DNA from 2 places in the Aquabacterium sp. A3 genome. Region 2 is predicted to be linked to the other one. Evidence: predicted binding sites of a transcription regulator. Region 2 holds the regulator's gene; the other holds the start of a gene.
The links. Region 2 encodes sigma-54, which starts transcription at its own class of promoters, with help from an activator protein. Its sites were predicted from a motif close to TGGCANGNAANCTGCTTT; they were not measured.

Region 1 (4,006 bases), on a different contig from region 2:
GTGACCACCGCGGCGCGCCCCTGCACGCGCTTGACCTCGCGCTCCAGCGCGGTGTGGTCGTTCAAGGGGGCGATCAGGCCGGCCAGGTTGGCGTTCTGGTTGATCAGCCACATGCACATCACATAAGACGCCATGGCCACGGACGGATCACCTCGCTCGATGCGCGCCATGGTGGGCTGCGACACGCCCAGCTTGCGGGCCCACTGCGCCTGGGTCTCGCGACGGCGCTTGCGCGCAATCACGATGTTTTGCGCGAGCAATTCAATCTGCTGGAGGACCGCTTGCGGGTAGTCCGCAGGCTTGGTGTTCTGGCGGGGCATTCATAGATGTTATCAACTCCGCCATGAAAAGCAAATCTATGGATGCTTTGCGGCGGCAGATTTGCCGGCCCATCGCAATTATTCATAGATAAATGCTGTTGATGGACTTGTGTAGATCTATGAATGAGCGGCGGGCGGGCATGTTTTACCCCGCCACCTGCGGATACACGATCACCGACAGAAACCTGATCGGGCAGGCCAGCAGCCGCTCGGGCCCGTGCGGCACCTCGCCCTGGAAGTTCAGCGCATCGCCGGGCTCCAGCACATAGGTCTCCTGGCCCACGCGGTACTCGATGCGGCCCTCCAGCATGTAGATGAACTCGGTGCCCGGGTGTTCGAAGCTGGGGTAGCGCTCGCTGTCGTCCTCGATGGTGATCAAAAACGGCTCGAAGTGTTTGACCGGGCCCTGGTCATAGGCCAGCAGTTGGTAGGTGTGCCCGCTTTTGGTGCCCCGGCGCACCACTTCCATGCCGGCGCCGTGCTTGATGTGCTGGGCCGAGGTGGTGGTGGCGTCGTACTTGCTGAACAGCATCGACATCGACACCCCCAGGGCCCGCGCGATGCGGGCCAGCGTGTCCATGCCAGCGCTGGTCTGCCCGTTCTCGATCTTGGAGAGCATGCCGCGGCTGATGTCGGCCTGCTCGGCCACCTGGGCGATGGTCAGGCCGTGCTTCTGGCGCTGCTCGCGGATGGCCGCGCCCACGGTTTCTTCCAGCGATGGGCTGTTGACGCCCTGTTCTTCCTGCTCCGATTCCAAGCCCGACTCCTCTTCAGCATGCCTTGGCGATGAGTGTATGTGCAGGCCTTGGGCCAGCGTGGCGCCTCATTTTGGTGTTTCCTGATAGGCACACTAGTTGCATGACAGGAAACACCGAGCCACACCAAACCGCGACACAAAGGAGCCCCACCGTGAACGCTGCCCTGTCCCTGCCCCCCGAAGCCCCGCCGGGTGAGCTGATCGCCCCGGCGCGCTTCGACACCCTGGACGCCGCCCAGCAGTACCTGCGCGCCCAGGGCGTGTCGTACGTGCTGGCCCAGTTTGTGGACATCCACGGCGTGGCCAAGGCCAAGTCGGTGCCCGTGGCCCACCTGGGCACCGTGCTGAGCGAGGGCGCGGGCTTTGCGGGCTTTGCCATCTGTGGCGTGGGCATCGAGCCCCACGGCCCCGACTTCATGGCCCGGGGCGACCTGAGCACCGTGCAACTGGTGCCCTGGCAGCCGGGCCTGGCCCGCATCGTGTGCGAAGGCCATGTGAACGGCGAGCCTTGGGCCTACGACAGCCGCGTGGTGCTCAAGACCCAGACGGCCCGCCTGGCCGAACGCGGCCTGACCCTGTACACCGGCCTGGAGCCCGAGTTCTCGCTGCTCAAGCGGTCGGCAGACGGCGGCATCGAGCCCTGCGATGCCAGCGACACGCTGGCCAAGCCCTGCTACGACTACAAAGGCCTCTCGCGCACCCGTGCGTACCTGGAGAAGTTGTCCAACGCGATGCGCGCCAGCGGCCTGGATGTTTATCAGATCGACCACGAAGACGCCAACGGCCAGTTCGAGCTGAACTACACCTACACCGACTGCCTCACCTCGTGTGACCACTTCGTGTTCTTCAAGATGGCGGCCGCCGAGATCGCCAACGAGATGGGCCTGGTGTGCTCCTTCATGCCCAAGCCCTTTGCCAACCGCCCGGGCAATGGCATGCACATGCACCTGTCCATCGGCGATGGCCAGCGCAACCTGTTTGCCGACCCGGCCGACCCGCAGGGCCTGGAGCTCTCGCCCATGGCGTATCACTTCCTGGGCGGCCTGCTGGCCCATGCCCCGGCGCTGACCGCCTTGTGCGCGCCCACGGTGAACTCGTACAAGCGCTTGGTGGTGGGCCGCTCGCTCACGGGCGCCACCTGGGCCCCGGCCTACATCTCTTACGGCGACAACAACCGTTCGACCATGGTGCGCATCCCCAAGGGCCGGCTGGAGCTGCGCCTGCCCGATGGCTCGTGCAACCCCTACCTGGCCACGGCCGCCGTGATCGCCGCGGGCCTCGACGGCATCGACCGCCAGTTGGACCCGGGTGCACCACGCAACGTCAACCTCTACGACTGGAGCGCCGCGCAGTTGAAGGACGCCGGCATCGGCCTGCTGCCGCAAAACCTGGGCGCCGCGCTGGACGCGCTGGACGCCGACGAGCTGATCAAGTCGGCCCTGGGCCCGGTGGCCGACGAGTTCCTCACCCTCAAGCGCATGGAATGGATCGAGTACCAGCGCCACGTGTCGGACTGGGAAGTCAAGCAGTACCTCGAATTTTTCTGAAGAAGGATCACAACCATCATGTGTGGAATCGTTGGATTGCTCCTCAAAAAGCCCGCGCTGCGCAGCCAGCTCGGCGAACTCATGGTGCCCATGCTGATCGGCATGACCGAGCGGGGCCCGGACTCCGCCGGCCTGGCCGTGTTCACCGAGCCGCTGCCTGCGGGCCAGCGCAAGATCAGCGTGTACTCGGGCCTGACCGATGAGGGCGCGGGCTACCACTGGCAGGGCCTGCTCGATGCGCTCAACACCGAGCTGAAGGTGCAGGCCCGCGCCAGCATCAAGGCCAACCACGCCGTCATCACCTTTGAAGGTGAGGCCCCCTCGCAGATTGACGCCGTGAAGGCCTTCGTCAAGTCCCATGGCCCGAAGCTGCACCTGCTGTCGGCCGGCCGCAGCATCGAGCTGTACAAGGACATCGGCAGGCCCGCCGAGGTGGCCGCGCGCTACCAATTTGGCCAGCTGCAAGGCAGCCACCTGGTGGGCCACACGCGCATGGCCACCGAGAGCGCCGTCACACCCGACCGCGCCCACCCCTTCACCGCCGGTGAAGACTTCTGCCTGGTGCACAACGGGTCGCTGTCGAACCCCAATGGCGTGCGCCGCATGCTGGAGCCGCGCGGCATCCAGTTCGAAACCGACAACGACACCGAGGCCGCCTGCCGCTTTCTGGAATGGCGCCTGCGCGAAGGCGACACCCTGCACGCCGCGCTGCAAAAGGGCTTCGAGGCGCTGGACGGCTTCTACACCTTCTTGATGGGCACCAGCACCGAGCTGGCCCTGATCCGCGACCCCTTTGCCTGCAAACCGGCCGTGGTGGCCGAGACCGACGACTACGTGGCCATCGCCTCCGAGTTCCGCTCGCTGGCCCACCTGCCCGATGTGAAACACGCCACCGTGTTCGAACCTGCCCCTGAGGAGATGTACGTATGGAAGGCTTGAGCTTTGATGTGAGCCAAGGCGGCGTGCGCCCGCTCAACCAGTACCTGCACGGCCCCGCCAGTGAGCTGACCGGCCAGCACATCACCGTGCTCAACCCCGATGGCGCCCACAACATCGCCGTGGGTTTGAACGCCGCCGTCAAGGTCACCATCGACGGCCATGCGGGCTACTACGCCGCCGGCATGAACAAGCTGGCCGACGTCACCATCCACGGCAGCGCCAGCACCGGCGTGGCCGAGAACATGATGAGCGGCCGCGTGCACGTGAAGGGCTTTGCCTCGAACAGCGCCGGGGCCTCGGCCCACGGTGGCCTGCTGATCATCGATGGCGACGCGGGCCTGCGCTGCGGCATCTCGCTCAAAGGCGGTGACATCGTGGTGGGTGGCTCCGTGGGCAGCTTCTCGGGCTTCATGGCCCAGGCCGGCCGCATGGTGATCTGCGGC
Region 2 (4,006 bases):
CGCCGGCAAGGTGGAGGTGGTCGAGTTCTTCTGGTATGGCTGCCCGCATTGCTTCCATTTCGAGCCCTTCGTCGAGGGCTGGTCAAGCAAGTTGCCCGCCGATGTCGCCTTTCGCCGCGTGCCGGTGGCGTTCCGTGAGCGCCCCTTCGGCGTTCACCAGCAGCTGTACTTCGCCATCGAATCCATGGGCCTGATCGACAGCCTGCATCCCCGGGTGTTCAAGGCCATGCACGAGCAGCAACAGCGCCTGGACACGCCGGAGGCCATCGCCGAATTCGTGGGCCGCAACGGGGTGGACAGCGCCAAGTTCATGGCCGTGTTCAAGTCATTCGCGGTGCAAACCAAGTGCCGCCAGGCCCGCTCGCTGACCGATGCGTACCGCATCGACGGCGTGCCCGCGCTGGGCATTGCCGGACGCTACTACACGTCCATTTCGCTCAATGGCACGCCGGCGCGTACACTGGACACCACCAACGCCCTGATCGCCCGATCGCGCCGCCCTGCCTGAATCAGGCTGTTGTTCACGGGCCTGGTGCACTGGCGCTGGGCCGCGCTTCATGGCAGAATCTTCTGCAAGAAACATGCCGAAGATTTTGTTGATGTCCACTGGTTTTCCCCTGTCATGGCCTGGCTGGCGCCTGGTGATGCGCTCAGCCTTGATGGCTGGCGCCGCGCTGGCTGCGGTCGCGCACGCCGAAAAGGCCGACCGGGCACAGCCCCTGGTCTTCGCTGCGGATGCCGCTCGTGTGGACGAGGCCAGCCGGGTCAACATCCTCACGGGGCGGGTGGAGATCACCAAAGGCACCATGGTGGTTCGGGCCGATCGCGTCGAAGTGCGGCAAAACCCCGGTGGCACCCAGACGGCCGTGGCCTCTGGTGGGCAAGAGGGGCGGGCCTACTTCCGGCAAAAGCGTGAAGGTCTCAATGAGTTCATCGAAGGCGAGGCCCTGCGCATCACCTACGACGGCGTGCAGGATCTGGTCGTGTTTTCCGGGCGCGCCGTCATGCGTCGGCTCTCTGGTGGGCAGGCCGCTGACCGGGTCTCGGGCGACACCATCACCTACGACAACAAAACAGGTGTCTTCCAGGTGGCCGGTGCACCTGCTGCCAACAGTGGCGCCAGCCGTGGCCGCGTGCAGGGCGTGATCACGCCTCGCAGCGACGCCCCCAATGCAGCCGGGCCAGCCGGGCGTTGAGCACATGAGCGATCCTCGCCCCCCCACTCCCGGCGACGCCACCACGGCCCGTCTTCACGCTCAGGGCTTGCGCAAACGTTACGGTGCCCGCACGGTGGTGCACGACGTGCACGTGTCGGTGGGCGCCGGCGAAGTGGTGGGCCTGCTGGGCCCCAACGGCGCAGGCAAAACCACCTCGTTTTACATGATCGTGGGGCTGGTTCGGGCTGACGCCGGCACCATCGACATCGACGGTGAACGGGTCGAGCGCCTGCCCATCCACCAACGCGCACGTCGCGGCCTGAGCTACCTGCCCCAGGAGGCCTCGATCTTTCGAGCCCTCACGGTCGAAGAAAACATCCGCGCGGTGCTGGAGTTGCAGCACGACGCGCAAGGCCGACGGCTGTCCGAGGCCGAGCTGCGCCAACGGCTCGACACCCTCTTGCAAGACCTCAGCATCGAGAAGCTGCGCTCCAGCCCCGCCATGGCCTTGTCGGGCGGCGAGCGTCGCCGTGTCGAGATCGCGCGTGCCTTGGCCACCCAGCCGCGCTTCATCCTGCTGGACGAGCCCTTTGCCGGGGTCGATCCCATCGCCGTCATGGAGATCCAGCGCATCATCCGTTTCCTCAAGGCCCGCGACATCGGTGTGCTCATCACCGACCACAACGTGCGTGAAACCTTGGGGATCTGTGATCGCGCCTACATCATCAGCGAGGGCCGCGTGCTGGCCGAAGGCGCCCCTGCCGAGATCATCGACAACGCCGACGTCCGCAAGGTCTACCTCGGCGAGCACTTCCGCATGTGAGGCAGCCGCGCCATGAAGCCTTCACTGCAGTTCCGGCTTTCTCAGCACCTGGCGCTCACCCCTCAGTTGCAGCAGTCCATCCGTCTGTTGCAGCTGTCCACGCTGGAGTTGCATCAGGAAGTCGAGCAAATGCTCGAACAAAACCCCTTCCTCGAGCCCGACGACGAATTTGCTTCGCTGGAAACCGCCGCCTCGCAAGAGTTCGAGCGGCAGCGGCAAGAGCAACTCAGCCGTGATGACCGCGCCACCGACACCGATGGCCCCGGCGGTGAGGCCGAACCTGCCGGCCTGGATGGGCTTGAAGCGGGCGCCACCGAGCGTGATGATTGGGAAAACGGCACCGAGCGCGATGACTTTGACGGCATCCGCGAAACGCCTTCGCGCAACAACAGCGACGACGACGACCACGACCCGCTGGAGCGCAACAGCGAGTCCATCAGCCTGCAAGAGCACCTGCGCCACCAGCTCAATGGCATGCGCCTGTCGCCCGCCGACAAGGCGGCCGTCGATGTCCTGATCGAGTCGCTCAACGAAGACGGCTACCTGGCCGACGCCCTGGAGGACGTTGCCAACAGCCTGCTGGGTGGTGAGGACGACGATGTCGACGAGGACTCGCGCGACGAACTCCTGTCGCGCCTGCGCTGCGCGCTGGGCTGGCTGCAGAGCCTGGAGCCCGTCGGCGTCGGCGCCCGCAACCTTTCCGAGTGTCTCTTGCTGCAGTTGCGCGACCAGGACGATCACCCGGCCTGCGACGTGGCCCGGGCCATCTGCCGCGATCACCTCGAACTGCTGGCCCGCCGCGACATGCGCAAGCTCATGGCGGCCACCGGTGCCGATGAGTCGCAGCTCAAGGCCGCACAGTCCCTCATCGTCAGCCTGGAGCCCAAGCCCGGCCGGGCTTTCACGCGGGCTGAGGCCAACATCATCGTGCCCGACGTCATCGTGCAAAAGTCGGGGCGTGGCTGGAAGGTGGTGCTCAACCCCGACGTCATGCCCAAGCTGCGCATCAACGACCTCTACGCCCAGGCCCTGCGTGCCAGCCGGGGCCCCCGCGGCGGTGGCGAGGGCGCGCACGCCTCGCTCAGCTCCCGCTTGCAGGAGGCCCGTTGGTTCGTCAAGAACATCCAGCAGCGCTTCGACACCATCCTGCGGGTCTCGCAGGCCATCGTCGATCGCCAGAAGAATTTCTTCACCCATGGCGAGATCGCGATGAAACCGCTGGTGCTGCGCGAAATCGCCGACGAACTCGGTCTGCACGAGTCCACCATCTCGCGGGTCACCACCGCCAAGTACATGAACACGCCCTTCGGCACGTTCGAGCTCAAGTACTTCTTCGGCTCATCGCTCAACACCGAAGCCGGCGGCAACGCCTCCAGCACCGCCGTGCGCGCCCTGATCAAGCAGCTCGTCGCCGCCGAAGACCCGGCCAAGCCCTTGTCAGACAGCCAACTCTCGTCCATGCTGGAAGAGCAGGGCATCCAGGTGGCGCGCCGCACCGTGGCCAAGTACCGCGAGGCCCTCAAGATCGCGCCCGCGAACCTGCGCAAGTCGCTCTGACGGCCCCCGCTGGCGGCCGCCGGGGGTGCCGTCATCGCTTCTCGTCACCGTTTCTTTTTGTGAACACCTCCATCTCCCTGCCCCATGCTGTTGCCATTTGAGCGAGCCATCGCCATCCTCCCCTGGCAGGACTGGGCGGCCCTGAGCCTGTTCTTCTTTGGCTGGGTTGCTTATGCCCAGTTCGCCTCGCGCCGAGCCCGGGTGCAGCGCACCTTGCTGGCCAGCACCAACCACTACCGCATGCACTGGATGGCCCAGGTCACCCACCGCGACCAGCGCATCGTGGACGCCGCCATCACCCAGAACCTGGCCAGCAGCCCCAGCTTCTGGGCGTCCACCACCATCCTGATCCTCGGGGGCTTGCTGGCGGTGCTGGGCACCCACGACCGCGCCAGTGAACTCGTCAAGGACATCCCGTTCGCCGCCCGCACCACGCTGCTCGTCTTCGACATCAAGCTGCTCATCTTGC

Region 1: glnT (type III glutamate--ammonia ligase) is a predicted target of sigma-54. The motif match lies at 1,164-1,181, and genes of this name have one in related genera.

The regions. Positions count from the first base shown of each region.
Region 1 is NZ_JBBPEV010000001.1:2,086,075-2,090,080, forward strand. Features, by position in the region: gene WNB94_RS09065 (helix-turn-helix transcriptional regulator) at 1-320, opposite strand, end outside; gene WNB94_RS09070 (helix-turn-helix domain-containing protein) at 466-1,077, opposite strand; gene glnT (type III glutamate--ammonia ligase) at 1,230-2,624, shown strand; gene WNB94_RS09080 (class II glutamine amidotransferase domain-containing protein) at 2,643-3,563, shown strand; gene WNB94_RS09085 (GltB/FmdC/FwdC-like GXGXG domain-containing protein) at 3,551-4,006, shown strand, end outside.
Region 2 is NZ_JBBPEV010000006.1:3,044-7,049, reverse strand. Features, by position in the region: gene WNB94_RS15765 (thiol:disulfide interchange protein DsbA/DsbL) at 1-508, shown strand, start outside; gene lptA (lipopolysaccharide transport periplasmic protein LptA) at 582-1,196, shown strand; gene lptB (LPS export ABC transporter ATP-binding protein) at 1,201-1,980, shown strand; gene WNB94_RS15750 (RNA polymerase factor sigma-54) at 1,993-3,537, shown strand; gene WNB94_RS15745 (DUF599 domain-containing protein) at 3,622-4,006, shown strand, end outside.